Anaerobacillus alkaliphilus: one gene and its partner. The protein of the gene in region 1 interacts with the protein of each later gene in a pairwise test. Links are inferred from orthologs where the notes say so. Each region holds a gene or a part of one and is shown in the gene's direction. Other genes may lie near its edges.

Region 1 (16,613 bases):
AATAGAACTATCGTTATAGATACAAAATCCAGAAGCTCGACCTTTAAACCCGTGATGTAGTCCTCCACTAAGGTTACAGGCGTGTAAGTAGCTGCCACTCATGACTAGATCAACAGCAGTTAAAGTTCCTCCTACAAGGAGAGCGGCTGCTTCATGCATGTTAGGGAACATTGGCGTATCGTCCGTACCAATACCATAGCTTGTAGCCATTGATGGTCTTAATTCTCCTTTGCTTGCAAGTTTGACAGCGTTTACGTATTCTTTATCGTGAATAAGTAATAGCTCTTCATCTGTTGCTAATCTTGGTGGAATAATGTCTTCTGGTTTTAAGGCATTACATTTACCAAGTAAATCATACGTTAAATCGAGACGTTTTTGATTAAAGGGGTGATCATTAGAGAATTTGTAGGTTTGCTGCTCTTCAGAATAAATAAAAGCGGCATTCTTCATAATGACATCCCCGGTAAGTTTGGCCATAAGACTTTATAGCCTTCCCTTTCTATATCAGAAATAACCCCCCGTGGATCCATCGTCTGTAGTCTGAAAACAAGTACTTTTTTTTCTAAGTCTTGACTTGGGTATACCAAAACACTTGTGATGTTTATATTGCGTTTTTTAATAATTGTAGCTATTTCCGCAAGCATTCCTGCAATATTCTCTACTAGCACTTCAATTTGCGAGCTAGGCTGATGAGCCCCCATTAGTTGTACGAGTGTGTGTAAAATATCAGTTTCTGTAATGATTCCGACTAATTTATCATCTTCTTCAATTGGCAAGCAACCGATATTATGTTCATAGAACATAGAAGATACATCTTCAACGAAATCGAGAGGATGTGCAGTAATGACATCTGTTATCATAATCTTTGAAACAGGGTTTGCAAAATAATCAAGATGTTCTTCTGTATCAAAAACAGATGACCTGGCATCTCGAATATCCCGGTCGGAAATTATTCCAACTAGATCATCAGTTTCATTGACAACTGGCAAATGGCGAACGCGATTTGCATTCATTAGTTCATGTGCTTCATTAATGGTAGAGCTATCTAATATCTTTATGACATTTCGTTTCATTATTTGTTCAACAATCATTTAGAATTCACTCCCCTATCATGGATTAAGATTTTTTATGTAGAATTTTTTCTGGGAAGTGCTAAGTCATGAGGTAATACCAAATTCTACAGCTCATTTATTAGTACATAAAGCGATTTTGGAATCGAATCCTATCAAATCTTTGAATTGAGTCCTGATCTATTCTATTTCCAATTCGGACCATTAAACAATTTGCCGGGTGAGAACAGATTTCAGGATCATCAGTTGCAAACCAGACTAATCCGCCTGCATTCATCATTTTCTCCATAGCTTTACGATAGTCCCAAACAGATAAACCAGTACCTTTTAAATCCCAGTGCCAGTAATATTCTGTTGTAATGATTATATAATCGTTCATAGCGTCATCCATCATGGAGACCCGGAGCATATTCTTACCTACCTTACACCCACGATAAGGTGCAGCAACTTCAATGGCACCTAATTCAAGCAAGTTGTCCATGTTTGCTTCGGACCATCTTTCTAATTCGTCCGGATATATAAATGTTGCATATCCGATGATGGTGTCATGGTCTCTAGCAATGATAATTCGCCCTTCTGGTAGATCGGCAATGCCTAGTAGAGCATGAAACTGTTTTTGAGCTGGTCTAAAGGCTACTAAACCTTCGTGAAATTTATAGGAAGCAAGTTCCTTTGCCGAGATAGGTCCTTCAATAATTAGCGTATGTTGTCCTGCTTTTAATTCTAGTGCATTGTAAGTTTTTTTGTGTATCATTCAAGCACCACCTTAGAAATAAAGAATAATAGAAATTAACTATATTATACATGAAAAAAAGGATTTTTTTATCATTTTGGAGAATTTGACTTATAAATAGTTAAAATAATTTAAACAATTGAGAAAATTCTATAAGTATATTACAATAAATATATTGTTATAGAACATAAGTATAGAGGGGGAAATATATGAAAATGCCAATAATTCCTGCTGTAAAAGGAGACTTTCATTTAGAAGATTATGAAACAGTTGTGGAAAGCTTTGATTGGAGTCAAGTTGAGGAACAATTTTCTTGGTATAAGACTGGGAAGATGAATATAGCATTTGAAGCAATTGACCGTCATGCTCAAGGTGTCAAGAAAAATCAAGTTGCCCTCTACTATAAAGATGATTTTAGACGTGAGAAATATACGTTTAAAGAAATGATGGAAAATACAAATAAAGCAGGTAATGTTCTAAAGCAACTTGGAGTTGAGAAAGGTGACCGAGTCTTTATTTTTATGCCAAGGTCTCCTGAACTATATTTTTGTTTGCTAGGAGCAATTAAATTAGGTGCTATAGTTGGGCCACTTTTCGAAGCATTTATGGAAGCGGCTATTTTTGACCGTTTAAATGATAGCGCTGCAAAAGTTTTGGTTACGACACCAGATTTAGTGGAGCGTGTTGCTAAAGATAATTTACCCAACCTTAAGAAGATCGTATTAATTGGTGATGAAGTAAGTGAAAATGACAAAGTGGTTAATTTTAAACCATTATTTGAACAGGCGAGTAAAAAATTAGAAATTGAATGGGTTGACCGTGAAGATGGGATGCTTCTTCATTATACATCAGGCTCAACTGGAAAGCCTAAAGGAGTCATGCATGCACATAACGCAATGATACAGCAGTACCAGACAGCAAAATGGGTACTCGATTTAAAAGATGATGATATTTATTGGTGTACAGCTGATCCTGGCTGGGTTACTGGAACTGTCTATGGAGTATTTGGACCATGGCTTCATGGTGTTTCTAATGTCGTTCGCGGTGGACGTTTTAACCCCGAAGATTGGTATAAGACCATAGAAGAGTATGGAGTTACCGTTTGGTATAGTGCACCGACTGCATTTAGGATGCTAATGGGCATAGGAGAAGAATTAGTTAATCGTTTTGACTTAACCTCATTACGCCATATTCTTAGTGTTGGTGAGCCGCTAAATCCTGAAGTCGTTAAGTGGGGAGTAAAAGTGTTCCATTTACGAATTCATGATACTTGGTGGATGACTGAAACCGGTTCGATGATGATTTGTAACTACCCATCATTAGGGATAAAGCCTGGTTCAATGGGTAAGCCAATTCCAGGAGTTGAAGCAGCTATTATTGATGATCAGGGTAACGTTCTACCACCTAATCGAATGGGGAACCTAGCTTTGAAGAAAGGTTGGCCATCAATGATGCGTGCGATCTGGAATAATCCTGAAAAGTATAAAGAATACTTTACTCATAATGGTTGGTATATTTCAGGAGATTCTGCTTACATGGACGAAGAAGGTTATTTCTGGTTCCAAGGAAGAATTGATGATGTCATTAATACTTCTGGGGAGAGAGTTGGTCCATTTGAAGTGGAGAGCAAACTGGTTGAACATCCGGCAGTTGCTGAAGCAGGAGTAATTGGCATCCCTGATCCTATTCGTGGCACAATTATTAAGGCCTTTATTTCGCTTAGAGAAGGCTATGAACAAAGTGATGAACTAAAAGAAGAAATCACCCTATTTGTTAAGCGGGAGCTTTCTGCTCATTCAGCACCTAGACAAATTGAATTCCGTGATAAGTTGCCAAAAACAAGAAGTGGTAAGATTATGAGAAGGGTATTAAAGGCGTGGGAGCTAGATTTACCTACAGGAGATCTTTCTACAATGGAAGATTAAACGGTTAAAAAGAAAGTGCATGGTCCTCATAAAAGGAAACCATGCACTTTCTTTTCTTTTTTATATTCGAAAACTAACGAGTAGATTTCGAAAGAATTTCTTTATAGAGTGGTTATAGGTAAGCTCATCTAATGGATCTGGAATTACGCCATTATCATCGTCGTCGTCATCACCATCACCATCACCAGGTGGCTTTGGAGGTTTATTTTTATCTCTATCTCTAGGACCATCTTCATTAGATGGGTCATCGAAATCGTCATCACCAGGAGCATCTAGCGAGTTTCCGGTATAGACAACCTGAGAACCTGAAGACTCTCTACCTAATACGTCAACTGCAGTCACTTTATAGGTAAATGACCCTGTATTAAGCTTCATTTGAAGCTCTTGATCAGACCTAACTATATTAGCAACTGCAAATGAGTCGCTGCCGCTTGCAGCACGGTATACTCGATATCCTACAATATCCTCATCGTCGTGAGCACTCCAGAGGAGTGTATCACCATCTACCCAAACCGTGGATATTGGTCCAGGAGTTTTCCCGTTGTCCTCTGCAAATCGATCAGGAATAATACGTTCCCAATCAATCGGGATAAATTCTAAGATACTCTCATCTTCAAAGTATTCGTTTTTAATCGTTATTCCAGATTGAGTAAACTCTTCTGGTGTACTCTCAAGTGCACGGTATGGTTCACCTTGGAGCATCACAAATCTTACTCTTTCAAGGCTATCATCGTTTGCTGTAGGAACATATTTTACATTGAACAAGTCAGTTTTTACAAGTCCTGCTTCATGACATAATTCAGATGGAAGCAATCCAGAAATTCCACAAAACATTTGGCTGACTATCCCACTAGGCATTTTAAAACCTTCAGTTGGTGAGATATAATCTGGATCCACATCGTAGGCAGCATTTGCTAGAGTTGCCCAGATTTTCTGAGTTCTTGGTCCAGTTCTTCCTTTTAATGGGCGATTTGTATCGTATCCAATCCAGACACCCATCGTAAAGTTTGGATTAAAGCCTACATACCAAGAATCGTACGCACTATTCGTCGTTCCAGTTTTACCTGCTAAGTCAGTTTTGAAGTTTAGCATACCAGGTAAGCCAGGTGCTGTTCCAGGTGGAACATGTACATCTCTTAGCATATCTAAAGTAAGATATGCCGTTTGTGGAGAAAATATTTCGCTCTCCTGATGCTCGTGTTGGTAAACAAGTTTTCCATCCTTTGATACAATTTTGTCTATCATATAAGATTTTATAAATTTGCCTTCATTCGCAAACACTGTATAGGCATTTGTGTTCTGTTCTACGGTAACCCCTAAATGTAAACCACCGATTGCTGTTGGTTCAAAAGGCTCACCTTTGATGAGATTGTTAATTCCCACTTTTTCGAGTGTTTCTCTAGCGTAATCATGCGGAACACGGTTAAAAGCTTTAACAGCAGGAACGTTTCTGGAACGTTGAAGTGCCTCACGAGCTGTCATCAAACCAAGGTGATTATTACCAAAGTTCGTAATTTCCTTTTCTGGTTCATTTTTATAGTACATTGTTGTATCAGCTAGGATATATCCAGGTTGTAATAAACCTAATTCCATAGCTGGAGCATATGCAAGAAGTGGTTTCATTGTCGAACCGTTTTGACGATATGCTTGTGTAGCATGATTGGTGCTCTCACGGCTATGGTCACGTCCACCAACGAAAGAGATAATCGCCCCTGATTTGTTATCAAGAAGAATTGCACCAACTTCTTCAGGTTCACCTAAATCATTTACTCCACCAAATAAACTACTATCCTTTATAGCTTGTTGGTGTGCATCATAGATGTCTTTATTAACAGTTGTGTAAATTTGATAGCCGTTTCGACGTAAATCACGACGAGCTTGCTCGCGATATTTACCAGCTAGTGCGATTCGTTCTTCGCGTTCTTCAATATCTTCTAATATTACTCCGTCTTTTTCCATCATCTGCATAGAAAAGATCTCAATAGCTCTTCGTTCCACTTCTTGTAATAAGAATGGATATTCAGAGAGAGTAGTTGGTGTCGGGTCAGTTAAATTTGCACGAATATCATATTTTAGGGCAGCATCAAATTCTCTTTCCGTAATATAACCTTTATCTCTCATCCTTGTTAATACAGTCCTCATTCTGTTTAAAGATGGTTCAAGATTTTCCTTAACTCCACGTCCTTGAGATAAAAATGGGGTATACCCAAATGGACTTTGTGGCAAACCGGCGATATAGGCTGCTTGTGGTATAGATAAATCACTTGCATCTACACCAAAAATACCTTGAGCGGCTGCTTGGATACCTGCAATATTTCTACCATTTGCGTTCCTACCAAATGGAACAACGTTTAAGTATGCAGCCAAGATTTCATCTTTCTCAAAGAAATTTTCAAGACGCATGGCCAAAAGAATTTCTTTTGCTTTTCTTTCAAAGGATACTTCATTTGTTAATATTTGGTTTTTAATTAATTGTTGTGTTAGTGTACTTCCCCCAGTTTGAATAGAGGAGTTAGAGAACTCTTGATAAGTAGCTCGTAAAATAGCTTTAGGGACAATTCCATCATGTTCAAAGAAGTATTCATCCTCAGTTGCAATAAATGCATTAATAAGGTGTTCTGATACGTCTTTAATGTCAATTTCTCTTCGCTCTAATTCAGATGGTAGGTCACCTAAATAAACATCATTAGCAAAGTATATTTCAGTAATTTCTTCATAGTTATAGATATCCATTCTCATTTCTTCTTTGTTTCGAATTGGCTCGTTCATAACCAGTGAGGCAAAGAAACCGGCACCTGCTCCGCCTACAAAAAGCATTAGTGAAATAACCCCAACAAAAAAGATTAATAATAAATTCCATACTACTTGATAGGTTATTCTAAAGCTTTTAAAAATCTTTTTGCCATTTAAAAAATTTACGATAGATTGTATTGAGAATCGTCTATCAGAACGTTTATTATCCATGGATTAATACCTCCTAAATGTTCACAAAATATTATATCATATATTGTCGTTTGTTGGATATGAAGCCAGCTGAAAAAGTAAACATTGACAATATGGTATATATTTGATAAAAATATAGCAATAATACATTCAATATGTAAAAGCTATGAATGGACAACAGTAGTAGGCAAATCCCTGTTAAAGTATTGTTCCAGACAATTGATTTGGAACAACTTGTTAGAGAGCTGGTGGAAGGTGCAAACCAGTACAAACTTGCTTATGAATTACTTCCAAGAGCTTCCTTTGCGAACAGTGTTTTACGTTAAGTAGTAAAGGACGGATTAAACCGTTATTTTTACCGAAGTGGAAGGTAATAATTACTTTCAACAAGGGTGGTACCGCGACTAAATAGCTCGTCCCTTTTTTGGGATGGGCTTTTTCTATTTTTAGAAGGCTCTTTTCGTAAACATTGTGGCTTTTTCCCTAAATTAATCGGATAAATACCCTAGATGAAGATATCAGCCAATAAATTATGTAAGAAAAGAGCAATACTAACTAAATTAGTTGTTAATTCTTAGTATTTTTAAGCAACAAACTTTGCGAAAACAGCCTTTTAGAAAGAAGTCTAGGTAGATGTATTCTAACTAAGAAGGAGAGAAAGAAAATGGATTTGTTAAAGGATTTAGAATATCGTGGGTTAGTTAATCAAGTAACAGATTTAGAAGGGTTAACAAAGCAGTTGGAAGAAGGGAAAATAACTTTGTACTGTGGGTTTGATCCAACTGCGGATAGTCTGCATATTGGCCATCTACTAACAGTACTAACATTACGTCGTTTTCAATTAGCTGGTCATAAGCCCCTTGCTCTTGTTGGGGGAGCAACAGGCTTAATTGGTGACCCAAGTGGAAAGAAAGCTGAAAGAACACTTAATGAAAAAGAGATTGTAGTTCAATTCAGTAACCGTATTAAAGAACAACTATCGCAATTTTTAGATTTTGAAGGTGAAAATCAAGCGAAAATAGTCAATAATTATGATTGGATTGGAAATCTAGATGTTATTTCCTTTTTAAGGGATGTAGGGAAAAATTTTGGGATCAACTATATGTTAGCAAAAGATTCGGTAGAATCACGCATTCAATCAGGAATTTCTTTTACTGAATTTAGTTACATGATTTTACAATCGTATGACTTTTTAAAATTATTTGAACAGGAAAACTGCCGACTGCAAATTGGTGGAAGTGATCAGTGGGGGAACATAACGGCTGGTCTAGAATTAATTCGGAAATCTACTGATGAGCAGGAGAAAGCTTATGGTTTTACAATTCCATTAGTGACAAAAAGTGATGGGACTAAATTTGGTAAAACTGAAGGTGGAGCGATTTGGTTAGATGCAGAAAAAACTTCTCCATACGAATTGTACCAATTCTTTATTAATACCGATGATCGCGATGTAATCAAGTTTATTAAGTATTTTACATTTTTAACTCACGAAGAAATTAATGCATTAACTGAGGAAGTCGCTACTGCTCCAGAGAAGCGAAGTGCGCACCGTAAGTTAGCAGAGGAAGTAACAAAACTTGTTCACGGTGAGGAAGCTCTAAAACAGGCAATTAGAATCTCAGAAGCGTTGTTTAGTGGTGAAATTGCTAGCTTAAGTGCAGCGGAAATTAAGCAAGGTTTTAAAGATGTTCCTTCATACGTATGTGAAGAAGAGGAAATTGGGTTACTTGATTTATTAATTGCTTCCAAAATTGCTCCTTCAAAGCGTCAAGGTAGAGAAGATATCCAAAATGGTGCTATCTATGTAAATGGAGATCGTGTGACTGACTTAGAGAAGGTTATTAGTAAGGAAGATCGAATTGAGGGACAGTTTACAATTATCCGTCGAGGAAAGAAGAAATATTACTTAATTAAATACAGCTCTTAATAGTAAATGGCAAGCCTAGCTTGCCATTTACTACTTTTGTTTGGACACTAAGGAAGCTACTCTCTCTGCATTTTCCAGAAAATACGATAAAATAAAAAAACCACGCAAAGGCGTGGTTTTTTATTAACAACATCTTAACGAGAGTAGAACTCAACGATAAGTTGCTCAGTAACTTCAGCAGGTAATTCAGAACGCTCTGGTAAGCGAGTGAATGTAGCTTCTAGTTTGTCTTCATTGAAGTCAAGGTAAGCAGGTACGAAGTTGTTCACTTCTACAGCTTCTTTAACTACAGAAAGGTTTAATGATTTCTCACGAACGCTAATTGTTTGACCTGGTCTAACGCGGTATGATGGGATATCAACGCGTTTACCATCAACCATCACGTGGCCATGGTTAACTAATTGACGAGCTCCACGACGTGTACGAGCTAATCCCATTCTGTATACTAAGTTATCTAAACGAGACTCAAGTAAGATCATGAAGTTCTCACCTTGGATACCAGCCATTTTACCAGCATCATCAAAGATACGACGGAATTGACGCTCATTTACACCGTACATATGACGAAGTTTTTGCTTTTCTTGTAACTGAACACCATATTCAGATAATTTCTTTCTTTGGTTAGGACCGTGTTGTCCCGGTGCGTAAGGGCGTTTTTGTAATTCTTTTCCTGTTCCGCTTAATGAAATTCCTAAGCGACGAGATAATTTCCAAGATGGACCTGTATAACGAGCCATGAATGACTCCTCCTTTGTTATTTTAATATTGATAAAATAACAACAGTTCTTAGTAATCCCTTCAAAAGCTCATTTTATATTCATGCACTTTCGCTTCGACAGCTGGAAGTTACACAATGCACCTCATTAAAACTTTTCAGCCGCAGTTAATGAGGTATAAAATAAGAAGAGGTCATTTGAAGTTTACCTTGGCTGTCATATTTTACACAAAGAATAGTATATGTTCTAGCTAATAGAAAGTCAAGAGCTGATTAGAATACCGGGAGAAATTAACATAGGTGTGTTAGCAAAATAGTCAAATTTATAGTACTAAAAAATAGCAATTTCATGAGAAACTGTTAGTATACCAAGTATGACTACTCTAGTATAAAATAACTAAATTCAAGTTCAGTAATTGTTAAATTTTAGTTTATTATAGTAAATAATAACTATATATTCTATAATTAAGAAGTCAATATCAATTCTCAGCGAACGGTGGTGAGCTCATGAAAATAGAGAGAAACAAAAATAGTCCCGTCAATCTATCTGAAATATTCCAGGCTACATTGGCCCTAGATAATGAAATTCAAAAAACAATTCCTTCAGCTATCTTCTTTTTGGCTAATGAAAATGGACAGGTCGTTGTAACAAACAAAACTACCCCGGGATTTCCTAAAGTAGTTGAGGAAGGCATGCCGAGTTTTCTGACGAAAGGTCAGTTTCCGGTTGTTGTTACAAGCCGTTACCATGTTGATGTAATTTCATTGATTTTGCCACAAAATGACAAGACTTGGGATGGTTTTTTAGGTGTAATAGTAGATGTAGTTGATGCAAATAATGAATCACTTCGAACTTTCCTATTGTGTTTTAAACAAACTCTTCTCATGACCGCTCATTTATTAGAAACAAAGCAAAAGTTATTGCTGCTACAGAAGAAAGAAAGCAGTGAACAACTGTTATCTACGGTTTTAAAAGAGACTGAGTACACCGAAAACGTTGACGTTTTTATAACTGTTTTTTTAGAAAAAATAAAAGAGTTTGTTGGTATTGGTGAGTTTACGTTTTTGCTAGTAAATCATATTGAGGATAGGTTCATTCCACGCTATTCAACAGATAATAGTGGTGGTTTAAAAGAAATGATAGAAGAGCATCCACTAACAGTAAGTGACGTTAGTAATGCACTAAACATGTTAAAGGTTGACGAAGATTTGATACTAGTAAGAAATCATCCTCTCCAAATGGGAGTTACAGCCTTAAATGAATTGTATGAAGACTATGCATTCATTCCTCTAGTAAAAGAAGGAAAACTATTCTCTGCTCTTGTTTATGGAGTTAATCAAGAGAGGATAAGTTCGTATTTAGAAACTCATCTGATAGACTTACTAGTCGATGGAATGGGTATTATCTATAAATTGTATAATTATGAACTGGTTTTAAATTCACAAAAACGAAAAGATCTATTATTAAATGTAACTAAAAAATTTCATTCATCAATGGATGTAAGTGCAATTTTAAGCGACATTATAGATGCTTTAAAACAGGTATTTCCGAGTTTTGATGTTTATCTACTACTTTCTCATGAATGGGAAGTAAGTGATGAACTCCCAATTATGCAGCTAAGCTATGGAAAAGACAAATCAAATGAAGTAGCAACTAACGCCTATCTAACAGGTAAAATTCAGATAGAGGATATCATTTTAGATAGAAAATCTGTTCTTTATGCCCCTTTACGTGGAAAACAAGGCGTTTATGGGGTGTTAAAGATCATGGCAAGTAATTCTTTCGTATTCCCACAACATGAAATAGATTTTATTGAAGTTTTAGCAGACACTGGCGGAAATGCAATTGAAAATGCTGAACTATATCAGCAATCGAGGCAACTTGTAGAAGATCTACAACTAATAAACCGCACATCTCATGAATTAAATTCAAATTTAAGATTATCAGAAACGATTAGTTATATGAAAAATCAAATAAAAATGTCTTTTGATGCACAGGAAATAGGCTTCTTTCTATTTCGTCCCAATGGTGAATTTGAAGTGATTGAAGGGAGTTCAAATTACTTTCTCAAAGACTCTAATTTATCTGAAATTGTAACGATTTGTCGGCGAATTAAAAATAATCAGGATCCTTTGTTCATTGGAGATTTATCATCAGAATTTCCATATTTATTAAAGCCACTACGGTCCTTTATAGGGGTACCAATGGTACAAAGTGGTAAAATAATAGGAGCTGTATTTATCGTTCATGAGTATGCTTATCATTTTTCATTTAATCAGTTTAAGTTACTTCAATCTCTAATCCATCACTCTACATTAGCCTTTACAAATTCCATGCTCCACGAAGAATTAGAAACTTTAGTGATCACTGATCACCTTACTAGACTTTATGCTAGGAACTTTTTAGACGAAAAAGTACAAGTGTCTATGGAAAAAGATGCTTATGGGTGTTTTTTATTATTTGACATTGATGATTTTAAACAAATAAATGATGTATATGGTCACCAAGTAGGGGACGATATTATTATTCAAGTTGCTAATATATTGAAGCAAAATATAAAAAATACGGATATTGCAGCTAGATGGGGTGGAGAGGAACTGGCAGTTTATTTACCAAAAGTAGATCTTGAGGTTGGAGCAATTGTGGCAGAGCGCATCCGCAAAAAGGTCTCTCGAGAAACCTCACCACCAGTTACAATCTCTTGTGGGATCTCACATTGGAAGCAGTCCAATTTGGATAAATCACTTAAAACACTATTTAATAATGCTGATAAAGCCTTATACTCTGCAAAACGTACTGGAAAAAATGTTATTGTTAGTTTTGATAAGGACACATGTTATTTATAAAAGGCTCTTTTCGTAAACATTGTGGCTTTTTTATCCTAAAATAATCGGAAAAATAATCTAGAGGAAGATATCATCCAATAAATTATGTAAGAAAAGAGCAGTACTTACTAAATTAGTGGTAAATTCTTAGTGATTTGTGTAAAAATCCGGCATTTGGGATTTTTACGAAAGAAACAAACTTTGCGAAAACAGCCTTATAAAATGACAGGGGGCATTAGGATAAATTCTTCTAATGCCCCCTGTTTTCGACTTTTTCAATGTTTTTTTGCAGAAAAAAGTGGTTTGACAACTAAAAGTATCACTATATGTAGAAACATCTTGTCTTATTGTCGATAAGAAATAGCAGGACTTATCCAACTTTTTTTGAAAAGTTATAGTAACAAAAAAAATCGTAAACACAACATATATCATGGATAAGAGGTGAGTATCGTGGAAAAGGGTGAGAATACGAAACGAAGAGTGATGGAAGCGGCAGTATCACTATTTAACGTGAAAGGGTATAGTGGTACCTCAATACGAGCAATTGCAGAAAAGGCTGGAGTTAACGTTGCCCTCATTTCATATTACTTTGGTAACAAACAGGGTCTTATGGAAAGGCTAATGATTGACTTTTTAGAGGAGTATACAAACATAACTGAAAAGGGCTACCGTGATCTAGCAAACTCAACTGCAAAAGACTGTTTATCTTATGTTGTAGAAAACTTATTAAAGTACCAACAACAAAACCATCATCTAGCAAGATTTGTGCATCGTGAAGTAACATTAGATTCTACATTAGTCAGGGAACTAATGATGACTTACTTTATGAAAGAAAAACATTTTATGAAAAATATAATTGAAGCAGGAGTAAAACAAAAGGAGTTTCGACCTGTTGCTAGTGATTTTGCCTCAATACAAATCCGAGCGCTTGTAACTATGCCGTATTCACAACCACAATATATCCGTGAAGTCTACCATCTCAATCCACATGAAACGTACTTTAGCCAAAAATATTATAGTCATATTGAAAAGTGGCTTAATGAATTTTTATATAAGTCTGTCCTTGTCTAAAAACATACAATCTTCTAAAAAACAATTAATTGGGTTCATTCTTTTTCATGCGTAGTTCGTATAGAAAGAGGATGAAATTTTTTTTGTTCAAATTAAGAAAAACTTTGAAAAAAATAAGTCAAAAATTGTTATTCATGGTATCATGTTAATATCGAAATTTATCGATTTTTATAATTTAATGATAAAGACAAAATAAAATCTAATTTTCTAGTGAATATTACATAAACAACAATGGTTGATGGAGGCTTAAGAATGCTGCAATATTTTATTTATGCAATTTTAATAGTTATCATAACTATTATCATATACGGAGCTGTTTCAAGAAAAAGAGTTTACAAAGAGGTTGACCGCTTGGAAGGTTGGAAAATAAAAATAATGAATAAACCGGTCACCGATGAAATTGCAAAAATTAAAGGGTTAAATATGTCTGGTGAAACAGAAAAGAAATTTGAAAGTTGGCGGAACGAGTGGGATGAAATTCTTACACTAAAGCTCCCAGACATAGAAGAACGTCTTTTTGATGTAGAAGAAGCTGCAAACAAATACCGATTTGTCAAAGCAAAAAATATGTCTGAGAATATAGCGAGGGAACTAAAGGATATTGAAGAGAGTATCCAATCTATGTTAGACGACGTGAACTTGTTAATAAATAGTGAAGAAGATAATCGTAAACAAATTGATGACATCCGTAAACATTTTAAGGATGTAAAGAAGTATTATAAACAAAATCTTAATATCTTAGGAACTACCGCTTATGCTTTTGAACAAAGATTAGAACTCATTGATCAGTCTTTCCTTAAATACGAGGCAGCCACAAAAGAAGGGAACTACTTTGAGGCTAGAGAAATTCTATTAATGATGAAAGAAGAAATAGATATAGAAAAGTGGAAAATGGATGAGGTTCCTAAAATCTTAGTTCAAATTGAAACAGAAATACCTTCTCAGTTAGACGAAATCTTTCAAGGAATTAGAGAGATGGACGAAGATGGTTATGTAATTGAGCATTTCTCATTTAAGCAAGATCTTCAAGAAATGAAAAATCATTTACATAAGTTGCTACCTCTACTTGAGGAAGGAAATATTGAAGATGCTGCCAATGCAGTTCACGATATTTATAAAGAGATTGATACTGTTTATGAAACTCTTGAACAAGAAGTCTTGGCTAAGCAATACGTAACCTATGAACTACCTGAGGTTAGAGAAGAATTAGAACAATTAAGAAAAGGTTTCTATGATTTAAAGGCTGATGTTGAGACGATAAAGTTGAGTTACAGAATTCCCGAAGAAGAAATCAAGACACATCTGAAACTTGAAAAGCAAATTAAGGAACTTGTGTATAAACTAAGTGTCATTGAAGATGTGGTGGCAAATGATAAACAATCAAACCTAGCCATAAAAGTATTACTTGAAGAATTTAAAGCTGAGTTGAACTCTCGTAAAGAGATCTTAGATGAATGTGTCGAAACGTTAAATTCCTTACGTAGTGACGAAATAAAAGCAAATGAAACGTTGACAGAATTAAGAGCTAAAGTCCGGCAAGCACAAAGGTTAATTAAAAAGAGTAATATTCCAGGATTGCCAGAGCATGTCCTAATTAAATTGGATGAAGCACAGATAAGTTTACAATTAGCGAATTCTAAGTTGGAAACTATTCCACTTGTCATGAATGATGTCAATGAGGCAATGGAGCAAGCCTTAGATACAGTGAACGATGTGTATGATGTAATCTCTAAGACTATTGAGATGGCACTTACTGCAGAGCGAGTGATCCAGTACGGAAATCGATTTAGAAGTAATAATACCTTTGTTCATGTTGAATTACTTAGAGCTGAAGAGATATTCCGCCTTTATCAATACGAGGAGGCACTAGAAATTGCTCTTAATGTCATTGAAGATTTGGAACCACAAGTACTAGAAAAAATAAATAACTACACATTAGAAAAGGTTTAGCGAATAGCTAAGCCTTTTCTATTAAAATGTAGAAGGAATGAAAGAAAATACTTGCTGTTCTATGTGATAAGAGGCTAAAATGGTGAAAAGGAAATTGAGGTGTGTTGGTTGGGAAAATGGGTTTTGCTTTCGTCAACTGGACTTGCATGTCTAACAGTATGGGGTATCGTTATTTGGTCTATTGTTTTTGCTGATAAGCAACAGTATACGAAATTAGAAGAGGTCGAAAGTGTAATTCAGAGTGAAGAATTAGTAGTTCTTACAAAAACTTCATGGGATGAGGTTGTCGATCATGAGGCTGCTGAAATGCCAACCACAATTGCTGCACTTTTCATGCATTACGGTATCACCAAAACCGATGCGTTAAAAATAGCTCCTAACGGGGTCATATCTATTGATGATTTATTAATAATTGTTACTCATAATGACCAACATTAGCTTGTTGGTTTTTTTTCTTTACAATGTTTTAGTTTAACTTAAATGAAGAGATTTGGGAAAACTAAGAAAGTATTGGTACGTTCACCATCATAGTATTTTATTAACAATTTAGATATGATATTATATTTAGATGCGAAGGAAGTGTAAAGGGGTTATACAATGATTTATTTGGACAACAGTGCTACAACTAAGCCATATAAAGAAGTAATTGATACGTATATGAAAGTCTCAGAAATGTATTTTGGAAATCCATCTTCCCTACATACCTTGGGTAAAGAAGCAGAGGTATTATTAGACCAAGCTAGAGATCAAATAGCGAAACTTCTTAAAGTGTCTAAAAAAGAGATCGTGTTTACTTCAGGTGGGACAGAAGGAAACAATTTAGCTATAAAAGGGACAGCTCTTGAACATCAGGGACGTGGAAAGCATTTAATTACGACTAATGTGGAGCATGCGTCTAATTATGAGGCCTTTGGACAATTAGAAAAGTTAGGTTTTGAAGTTACCTACCTTAATGTAAATGAATCCGGAGAAGTAAATATTGAAGAATTAAAAAAATCATTGAAGGATGATACAATTCTAGTGTCAATGATCCATGTGAATAATGAGTTAGGTTCCATTCAACCTATTAAAGAGGTTGGTGAGTTGTTGAAAAGATACCCAAAGATATACTTTCACGTTGACCATGTTCAAGGGATGACAAAAGTACCAATCTCCTTTAAAGATTGTCATATTGATTTATGTACAATTTCGGGTCACAAATTCCATGGACCAAAAGGCACAGGTGTCTTATATGTCAGGGAGGGGGTAAGGTTATTTTCTTTGTTTACCGGAGGTGTACAAGAATATAACTTACGTGCAGGTACAGAGAATATTCCTGGTTATGTTTCATTGGCAAAAGCACTTAGACTTTCTATGGAAAGATATGTTGCGAATAAAAATCATTTATTCCAACTTCGAGAGCAACTACTAAACGATTTGGTTAAAATTGAGGCTGTAATCTTGAATAGCCCTA
Region 2 (9,766 bases), 510 kb from region 1 along the record:
TCATTTTACTTTCACCAGCGTGTGCGAGTTGGGATCAATTTAAGACGTTTGAAGACCGTGGAGAAGCTTTTATAGAAGCTGTTAATAATCTATAAAATAATGGACATGTTTTTGTGAGCTTGGCATAGAAATAGGTAATAGGGGCTTGCCCAAATTCAAGAATGAATGAGGTGTTCCACATTGCCTAAAACGAAATCTACACCAGACTTTGTTTTAATCATTACAACTCTAGCCTTGTTAACTGTAGGGATGATCATGGTATATAGTGCTAGTGCTGTTTGGGCAACATATAAGTTTGATGATGCATTCTTTTTTGCAAAAAGACAGCTGTTTTTTGCAGGGCTAGGGGTCATTGCTATGTTTGTAATCATGAATGTTGATTATTGGATATGGCGGAAGCATTCTAAACTCATCGTTATCATTTGTTTTATCTTACTAATTATCGTACTAATTCCTGGAGTAGGATTAGTTCGAGGTGGAGCGCGAAGTTGGTTAGGAGTTGGAGCCTTTTCTATTCAACCTTCTGAGTTTATGAAATTTGCTATGATCGCTTTTCTCGCGAAATACTTGTCTGAAAATCAAAAGAACATCACGAAATTTAAACAGGGCTTATTGCCGTCACTATCATTAGTTATGCTTGCTTTTGGTTTAATTATGTTGCAGCCAGATCTTGGTACAGGTGCAGTGATGGTCGGGACTTGTATTGTGATGATTTTCGTATCAGGAGCAAAGATAAGCCATTTTGTTGGGCTTGGGATGATAGGCTTAGGTGGACTTGTAGCCTTAATTATTTCAGCACCATATCGGATGAAACGAATTACATCTTTTTTAGATCCGTGGTCTGATCCACTAGGAAGTGGTTTTCAAATCATTCAATCACTTTACGCGATTGGCCCAGGTGGATTAATGGGATTAGGGTTAGGAGAAAGTAGACAAAAATTCTTTTATCTACCAGAACCTCAAACGGATTTTATCTTTGCCATACTTTCAGAGGAACTAGGCTTTATCGGCGGTACGTTTGTTATTTTATTATTTAGCATACTACTATGGCGTGGTATCCGTGTTGCTCTAGGTGCTCAAGATTTATTTGGAAGCTTGCTTGCCATAGGGATCATTGGGATGATTGCTATTCAAGTGATGATAAACATCGGTGTAGTTATTGGGCTAATGCCGGTAACAGGAATTACGCTACCATTTTTAAGCTACGGTGGATCTTCCTTAACACTTATGTTAGTCGCTGTAGGAGTATTATTGAATATAAGTAGATATGCGAGATACTAAGTGCGAATTATAAATTAGGAATTATGAATTGTGAATTATGAATGAGAAGGCTTCGTAGCTTTTCTATAAAACAATTGAACATTCACAATTCATAATTGCCCCTCCAAGGGGGCTTTTTTCTTTTTATAGGTGATATTTAGTGTTAAATTAAGATATAATGGAGAGATGAGAAGATTTTTCCTTTTCGCAAATGGAGGTGTTTGTCATTATGAGAGTGATCGTTAGTGGTGGTGGGACAGGAGGTCATATTTATCCTGCCTTGGCTTTGATTAAAGAAATACAAAAACGAGAACCGAATGCAGAATTTTTATATATAGGAACTGAGAAAGGACTTGAAAGCACCTTAGTTAAACGTGAAGGGATTGCTTTTAAAACCATTCATATTACAGGCTTTAAAAGAAAATTATCTTTAGATAATGTAAAAACCGTTATTCGCTTTTTAAGAGGGGTAACTAGAGCCAAACAACTCATTAAAGACTTTAAGCCAGATGTTGTCATCGGAACTGGGGGGTATGTGTGTGGTCCTGTCGTTTATGCAGCAGCAAAACTAAAAATTGCAACGGTTGTTCATGAACAAAATAGTGTTCCTGGCTTAACTAATAAGTTCTTAAGTAAATATGTAAATAAAGTGGCAATTTCCTTTAAAGAATCGAAGAATTTTTTTCCGAAAGAGAAGGTTGTTTTTACAGGTAATCCTAGGGCTACTGAGGCGGCGTTAGTTGAGGAAAAAGATCGCTTAACAGATATGGGATTAAGCAAGCTGAAAAAAACAGTTTTAATTGTCGGGGGTAGCAGAGGTGCTAAACCTATAAACGACGCTTTCTTAGAAGTCTTAAGAGATGCTGGCCAAAGAGAGTATCAATTTCTATATGTTACCGGTGATGTTCATTACCAAAATGTGATGAAAAAAGTGGAGGAGCACGGAAATCCACCGAATATTAGAATAGAACCATTTATTCACAATATGCCAGAAGTTTTGAAAAATGTACATTTAATAGTTGCTAGAGCGGGTGCTACTACTTTAGCTGAAGTAACAGCTATTGGATTACCAAGCATACTAATTCCTAGTCCTTATGTGACAAATAACCATCAAGAGAAAAATGCCAAGTCCCTTAGTGAGAATGGGGCAGCAGTAGTAAAGTTAGAAAAAGAAATGTCAGGAGCGATCTTGCTTAAAGAAATTGACGAGATCTTACTTAACGAGAGTAAATGGAAGCAAATGCATGAGGCATCGTTAAAACAAGGGAAACCAGAAGCAGGACGAGAAATGTATGAGCTAATGAAAGAGTTAGCAAAATAATAGAATTTGGAGGATTATATGGATCGACTTATAAAAAAACTACAGGAAGCAAATGTAGGCCAATTGCGAGTAAATGAACCTTTGGCTAATCATACAACTTGGAAAATTGGCGGTCCGGCCGAAGTTCTTGTCATACCGAAAGATATTGATACCTTAATTACTACTTTCAAAATAATTAATGAAAGTGGCTACCCTCTGTTTATCCTTGGAAGAGGTTCAAACCTTTTAATTTCAGATGAGGGTGTTAATGGAATGGTAGTTAAGATAAGCGATTGTTTAGATCATTTAGAAGTTAATGGTGAAGAAATCCGAGTTGGAGCTGGGTTTTCTTTGATAAAATTAGCAACCATGATAAGTAAGCAAGGATTATCAGGACTTGAGTTTGCTGGTGGTATCCCAGGATCCGTCGGTGGGGCAGTCTTCATGAATGCAGGGGCACATAAATCAGATATCTCAAATATCTTAACTAAAGCTAGAATTCTTTATCCAGATGGTACGGTAAAATGGTATTCCAATAAAGAAATGGATTTTTCCTATCGAACTTCTAGGTTGCAAAAAGATGGTGGTATTTGTATTGAAGCTATCTTTCAATTGCAAAAGGGTGAAAAAGAAGAAATTGTAGCAGAAATTCAGAAAAATAAAGAATATCGTAAGAAGACGCAACCATGGGATTATCCTTGTTGTGGTAGTGTTTTCCGTAATCCATTGCCAAATCATGCGGGGAAGTTAATTGAGGATGCTGGCTTAAAAGGATTTACAGTTGGTGGGGCGCAAGTATCTGAGATGCACGCTAATTTTATAGTAAATATTGGTGATGCAAAAGCAAGCGATGTTTTAAAATTGATTGATCATATAAAAGCCGTGGTTTACAGTAAGTTTCAAATTGAACTTGAAACAGAAGTAGAGGTAGTTGGGAATAGAAAATAAATGTAAAAATCTTGTTTTTATGTTACATTTAATAGTGCAAATTGCATTTTTGAAAACGGCATATGTTGTATGCCGTTTTTTTAAATTTTTTCTTACGAATTACTTGTTTACAAAACAGAGAGAAGCTAAGATAATAATATATCAATGTTGTCAATAGTTTGTTATTTATTGCACTTACGTTTTAAATTTTAGCTAAGCTTTTATAAGTTAGTAACCAGATTAAGTAGAATAACTTCAGTCTCGTTTACTAACCGTCTAACATAGCATACATTGGAGGAAGGTTGTTATGGATCAGCAAAAGGTGATAACCCTTGAAGATCGAATTCCAAAGCTTAGAATTCAAAGAAAGCAACGAGCAAATAGACGTTTAATCTTCTATTTGTCATTCTTTTTCCTGTTATTACTAACAGTTATATATTTTCAATCACCGTTAAGCGATGTAAAGGAAATTGTCATCGATGGTAATCGCTATGTTTCAGACGAAGCCATTATAAATGTTAGTAGACTTGAGGAAAGGACAAGCTATTGGGGATTAAATAAGCAATTGATTGAAGACGAGGTATCCTCTATCATTGAAATTAGTGACGTGAAGGTGCAAAGGATATTCCCAAACACAGTTAAGATCACTGTAAAAGAATACACAAGAGTTGCTTATTTAGTTGCGGAAGGAAAGTATTATCCTATTTTAGAATCTGGGAAAATCTTAGACAAAGAGGAATTCTCACAACGGTTTCCGACTGATGCACCGTTATTAATAGGCTGGAAAACAGATGATGAGTTGGCTGAGATGGCAGCAGAACTAAGCTACCTACCCGAAAGCCTAATTCATCGAATATCAGAAATATACTTTACGCCTGTCCAAGAAGATCCACTTAGGATTACACTATATATGAATGATGGATTTCAGGTGAGCTCAACAATACGACATTTTTCGCAAAGAATTGGAGATTATCCCGCAATTGTAAAGGAATTGGACCCGAATATAAAAGGGATCATTCATATGAAAATGAATCCTTATTTCGAACAATTCCTCGATAATGAGGAGGAAGAAGAAAGTGAAAGTGAAGGGTAATCATGTCATCCTCTCAGTTATCTTGATCATTACGGGATTTATTATTGCATTATCTTATCAATTTGCAAATGAAGTCCCTAAAAATCAGGTAATTACAGAGAGGCAATGGAAAAAAGAAGACGAATTAAGAAATCAAGTGTTATTTGAACAATCAGTAAACCGTAACCTAGCTGAAGAGTTGCGTGCGATACAAGCAGAAATTACTGGGATAGAAGAAGAAATCGCTATACAACAAAGGACTTATTTTAACTTAGTAGAAGATTTAGACAAGCTTCGTATGGCTACAGGTACCGTAGGCATAAAAGGCCCAGGAATAGAAGTTACATTAACGGATGCACAATATGTACCTGACGGAGATAACCCTAACTTTTATATTGTTCACGAATTTCATATTCAAAAGGTTATACATGAATTATTAGTAACACAAGCTGAAGCAATCGCTATTAATGGGCAACGAATATCACATCGATCTTACATTCAATGTGTGGGCCCTGTAATTCGTATTGATGGTAACACTTCCTTTGCTCCGTTTGTGATTACTGCAATTGGTGATTCGGCTAAATTACACGATTCTCTTCATTTGCCAGGTGGTGTAAGGGATCAACTACTCTCTGACCAAATAGAGGTGAGAATTGAAAAGAAGGATCTTATTATGATGGACCCTTACTTATCAGATAGAGGGTGAGTTTAATATGAAAGATAGAGTTATTATATTTTCAATCGTTACAACCATTATTGGTTTTATGATCGCTATTCAATTTAAGACGACCAATGAACCTGTTGTTCGAGATACTCGAGATATTTTACAGTTACAGCAAGCTTTGCGTCTTGAAAAAGAACGACAGCAAGAGCTTAACCAAGAAATTCAGAAACAACTAACTCTCCTAAACCAACTTCAGGAGAAAGAAAACATTGAAGATGTTATGATTGATGCTTTAAATGATTTGAAGGAACGGGCGGGATTAACCCCTGTGAGTGGAGAAGGAATTATCTTGGAAATTAAACCAATGTATACTGACTATGGTTTTGTTCCTCAAACTGTTCCTCCTCATTTATTAAGGATTTTAATTAATGAATTAAATATCTACAACGCTCGTGATATTGCAATAGGAAACCAACGAATTATTTCTACTTCTGCCATTCGTGACGTAAATGGTGTCACCCATGTAAATGCAAGAAGAATACCCAATTTGCCGTTGAAAGTGAAAGTTCTTGCTAATGATGCAGAAAAATTGCATCATGAAATGATTGTTTCTCAATCGGTGGAATACTTTGCAATTGAAAATTTAAGCATAACATCGACGCCAATTAATTTCACTACGTTACCTGGTTATGATCAAGCACTACGAGTTCGATATTTACAGCCAATAAAGGAGGAATCATAAATGTGGTTACCGGTTATTGGGCTGCTTATAGGTCTGCTTCTAGGATTTTGGACAGAATTCAGGATCCCTGACGCTTATACAAACTACCTATCAATTGCAGTTCTTGCTGCACTTGATACACTATTTGGAGGAATTAGAGCACATTTGCAAAATACGTTTGAAGAAAACGTGTTTGTAACTGGTTTCTTTTCAAATATATTGTTGGCTGCAAGTTTGGCTTTTCTAGGCGTGCATCTTGGTGTAGACTTATATTTAGCTGCAATTTTCGCCTTTGGAGTTCGCTTATTTAATAATATCGCTGTAATTAGGCGGATCCTTCTTTCGAAGTGGACAGCGAGAAAAGAAAATGAATCTGAAGTTTAAACCTGACGACTCTGAAGTTATTTTAAAAAAACAAATTATTTTTATGTGAAAAAAAGGGGAATGAAGAGTATTTGTTGAATAATTACTTAATGGATAGAGAAAAGTTTACTGGTTTTTAAGCGTGATTTTTCTTATACTGTTCATAGGGAAATATTTTTCTTGATATTGTAACAAAATACTTTTCTTTTCCTAATATTTACTAAAGCTTAAGTTCGATTATTAGGGTAATATGAATGATAATAGAGAAGTTTATTTATTGAAGGAGGTGCCAAAGAATGAACAACAAAGAGACTTATGTTAGTTTAGACATCGGTACATCCAATGTTCGAGTAATCATTGGAGATATTGCAAACGGCTCATTAAATATCATAGGTGTAGGTAATTCAAAAGCAGAAGGAATAAAAAAAGGTTCTATTGTGGATATTGATGAAACAGTTCGATCCATAAAGCGTGCAGTTGAGCAAGCTGAAAGAATGATTGGCATGTCTATAGAAAATGTGATTGTTGGTGTATCTGGCAACCATATTCAACTTCAACCATGTCACGGAGTTGTTGCTGTTTCAAGTCCTGATCGCGAAATTGGCGAAGAGGACATCAGAAGGGTAATTGATGCTGCTCAAGTTTTTTCACTACCACCAGAGCGAGAAATTATTGATGTGATACCAAAGCAATTTATTGTTGACGGTCTAGATGAAATTACTGATCCAAGAGGAATGATAGGTGTTCGACTAGAGATGGAAGGAACCATTATTACAGGTTCTAAAACAATCTTACATAACTTATTACGCTGTGTTGAAAGAGCCGGCTTAAATATTGCAGATATTTGCTTACAACCACTAGCAGCAGGTTCAGTTGCTGTGTCTAGGGATGAAAAAGGTTTAGGAGTTGCCCTCGTTGATATTGGTGGTGGTTCTATGAGTGTATCGATCTTTGAGCAAGGTACACTACAAACTACTACAGTAATACCTGTTGGTGGCGACCATATAACAAATGATATTGCGATTGGCCTCCGGGTTTCTACTGAAGAAGCTGAACGTGTGAAAGTTAAATATGGACATGCCCATATTGAATTAGCATCAAAAGATGAGACCTTTAAGGTTTCAAAAATTGGTAGCGAGTTAAAGGAAGAATTTTCCCAATATGAGTTATCATATATAATTGAACCTCGCATAGCTGAGATGTTACAGTTAATAGAAAATGAGGTTTATAGACTTGGCTATGGAGACTTACCAGGAGGATTTGTCCTAACTGGTGGGACGGTGAAAATTCCTGGTTTACTTGAGTTAGCAAGGGAAATCCTACAAAATAATGTGAGGGTTGCTATTCCTGATTATATAGGAGTACGTGAACCTCAATTCACAACTGGGGTAGGCTTAATACAATTTGCCCATCGTAATAGCAAAATACAGGGCAAGGAAGTAGCTGCCACGTTAGGAACTATCCAAGTTGAAGACAAGCAAGACAGAAAAGAGGCTCCTGCTAAAAAGAAGGATGCACTTCAAGGTCAAGCTGTTAAAAAGAAAGTATCAAGTTGGTTTAAAGTATTTTTTGAATAACCATAATTTAACTGAAATGATATCGAGACATGATCGATTGGGGGACCTTATATGTTAGAGTTTGAAATGGATATGGACCAATTAGCGAAAATTAAAGTCATCGGAGTTGGCGGTGGCGGTAGTAACGCTGTTAATAGGATGATTGAAAACGGCTTACAAGGTGTAGAGTTTATTGCGGTGAATACTGATGCGCAGGCTCTTCATCTTTCGAAGGCGGAGCATAAATTACAATTAGGTGGGAAATTAACACGTGGATTAGGTGCTGGTGCTAATCCAGACGTTGGAAAGAAAGCGGCAGAAGAAAGTCGCGAACATTTAGAAGGAATTTTGTCTGGTTCGGATATGGTCTTCATTACTGCTGGAATGGGTGGTGGAACTGGAACAGGTGCTGCACCAGTAATTGCAGAAATTGCTAAAGAAATTGGAGCTTTAACTGTAGGTGTTGTTACACGTCCGTTTACATTTGAAGGAAGAAAACGTTCTAGTCAAGCGGCTGGTGGTATCAGTGCTCTTAAAGAAAAAGTAGATACCTTAATTGTTATTCCAAATGACCGTTTATTAGAAATTGTTGATAAGAATACACCAATGCTCGAGGCTTTCCGTGAAGCTGATAATGTATTAAGACAAGGTGTACAGGGTATTTCCGATTTAATTGCAGTTCCAGGGTTAATTAACCTTGACTTCGCTGATGTGAAAACGATTATGAGTGATAAGGGTTCTGCTTTAATGGGAATTGGTATTGCAACAGGTGAAAATCGTGCGACAGAAGCTGCAAAGAAAGCTATTTCAAGTCCATTATTAGAAACGTCAATAGATGGTGCACAAGGTGTACTAATGAATATTACTGGTGGAACAAATTTAAGTTTATATGAAGTACATGAAGCTGCCGAAATCGTTTCTTCTGCTTCGGATCAAGAAGTTAATATGATTTTTGGTTCTGTAATTAATGAAAATCTTAAAGATGAGATTGTAGTTACCGTTATTGCAACTGGCTTTAATGACGAAGTTCCAAAAGTGGCAAGAACACAAAATCAAACTCAAGGGAAACCAGCTGCTACAAAAAAACCGGTTGCTCAACAACATGAAGAAAGCTCGTATTCAACGGAGCGCCAACCTTCAGTACAGCAGGAATCAGTTGATACATTAGATATTCCAACGTTTTTAAGAAATCGTCGTAATCGTTAAACCTTTTACTAAAAGTAAAAGAGACTAACTTATTTGTTTTCTTCTTAAGAAGGAAATAGTAAGTTAGTCTCTTTTTTTTGTACTCTATTACTAAAATTATACAAAACAGTTGACAAATCTCTTTGTTGTAGAACTTAAATTAATGAGACCTGACGACAATTTAAGTGGAAATAACCTAAAATTTCTCTGATTCTATCGGCATAAACTGACAGACTTATAAATACGATGTGAGATATACTAGTTTCAAATTCTTTTTAAGAGGTTGTTCAAAAATCTATGATTTAATCTTTGACGATTAAGGAAGGAGCCGATATGGCTATTTATCTGGATGTCATATGGTTTCTAAATTTTTGTATTGACCTATTATTATTAGTATTGACGGCTCTAGTACTAAAAAGAAGCTTTAAGAAATGGCGGCTCCTTTTGGGTGCTTTAGTCGCGTCGAGCTCAATCTTCATAGTTATGACAACATTAAGCCCGTTATTTTATCATCCAATGTTTAAGTTAATTTTTTCATCTTGCATCGTTGTTACTGCTTTCGGATTTAAAAAAATATCATACTTTATTCAAAATCTCCTAACATTCTATTTCGTTAGCTTCATTTGTGGAGGTGGGTTAATTGCATTACATTTCATGTTTAATAACGAAATGGTTATTTTGAATGGAGTAGTAACAACGAAATCTACAGGTTTAGGAA

What was found.
Region 2: the proteins of ezrA (region 1) and ftsA interact in binary tests that used the Bacillus subtilis proteins (3 or more experiments, as listed by UniProt). The link is inferred for Anaerobacillus alkaliphilus from one-to-one orthologs.

What each region holds. Positions count from the first base shown.
Region 1 is NZ_QOUX01000046.1:917,303-933,915, reverse strand. What follows is about bases 12,855-15,811. They hold ezrA (septation ring formation regulator EzrA), read left to right. Parts: upstream 12,855-13,462; coding sequence 13,463-15,160; downstream 15,161-15,811. Other genes in these bases: DS745_RS19670 (cysteine desulfurase family protein), read left to right, coding at 15,758-15,811; DS745_RS19675 (hypothetical protein), read left to right, coding at 15,269-15,598; refZ (forespore capture DNA-binding protein RefZ), read left to right, coding at 12,855-13,210. In the rest of the region: DS745_RS19725 (acetoin utilization protein AcuC), read right to left, coding at 1-477; DS745_RS19720 (acetoin utilization AcuB family protein), read right to left, coding at 447-1,091; DS745_RS19715 (GNAT family N-acetyltransferase), read right to left, coding at 1,192-1,824; acsA (acetate--CoA ligase), read left to right, coding at 2,013-3,728; DS745_RS19705 (transglycosylase domain-containing protein), read right to left, coding at 3,789-6,692; tyrS (tyrosine--tRNA ligase), read left to right, coding at 7,336-8,598; rpsD (30S ribosomal protein S4), read right to left, coding at 8,733-9,335; DS745_RS25215 (sensor domain-containing diguanylate cyclase), read left to right, coding at 9,821-12,160; more of refZ, read left to right, coding at 12,590-12,854; more of DS745_RS19670, read left to right, coding at 15,812-16,613. UniProt on the Bacillus subtilis protein: Negative regulator of FtsZ ring formation; modulates the frequency and position of FtsZ ring formation. Inhibits FtsZ ring formation at polar sites. Interacts either with FtsZ or with one of its binding partners to promote depolymerization.
Region 2 is NZ_QOUX01000046.1:403,335-413,100, reverse strand. What follows is about bases 5,931-8,743. They hold ftsA (cell division protein FtsA), read left to right. Parts: upstream 5,931-6,603; coding sequence 6,604-7,884; downstream 7,885-8,743. Other genes in these bases: ftsZ (cell division protein FtsZ), read left to right, coding at 7,936-8,743; DS745_RS17170 (small basic family protein), read left to right, coding at 5,966-6,328; DS745_RS17175 (DUF881 domain-containing protein), read left to right, coding at 5,931-5,965. Also shown: murD (UDP-N-acetylmuramoyl-L-alanine--D-glutamate ligase), read left to right, coding at 1-95; spoVE (stage V sporulation protein E), read left to right, coding at 181-1,281; murG (undecaprenyldiphospho-muramoylpentapeptide beta-N-acetylglucosaminyltransferase), read left to right, coding at 1,490-2,581; murB (UDP-N-acetylmuramate dehydrogenase), read left to right, coding at 2,600-3,508; DS745_RS17185 (cell division protein FtsQ/DivIB), read left to right, coding at 3,795-4,580; DS745_RS17180 (DUF881 domain-containing protein), read left to right, coding at 4,564-5,265; more of DS745_RS17175, read left to right, coding at 5,273-5,930; more of ftsZ, read left to right, coding at 8,744-9,069; sigma-E processing peptidase SpoIIGA, read left to right, coding at 9,382-9,766. UniProt on the Bacillus subtilis protein: Cell division protein that is required for the assembly of the Z ring. May serve as a membrane anchor for the Z ring. Binds and hydrolyzes ATP. Also involved in sporulation.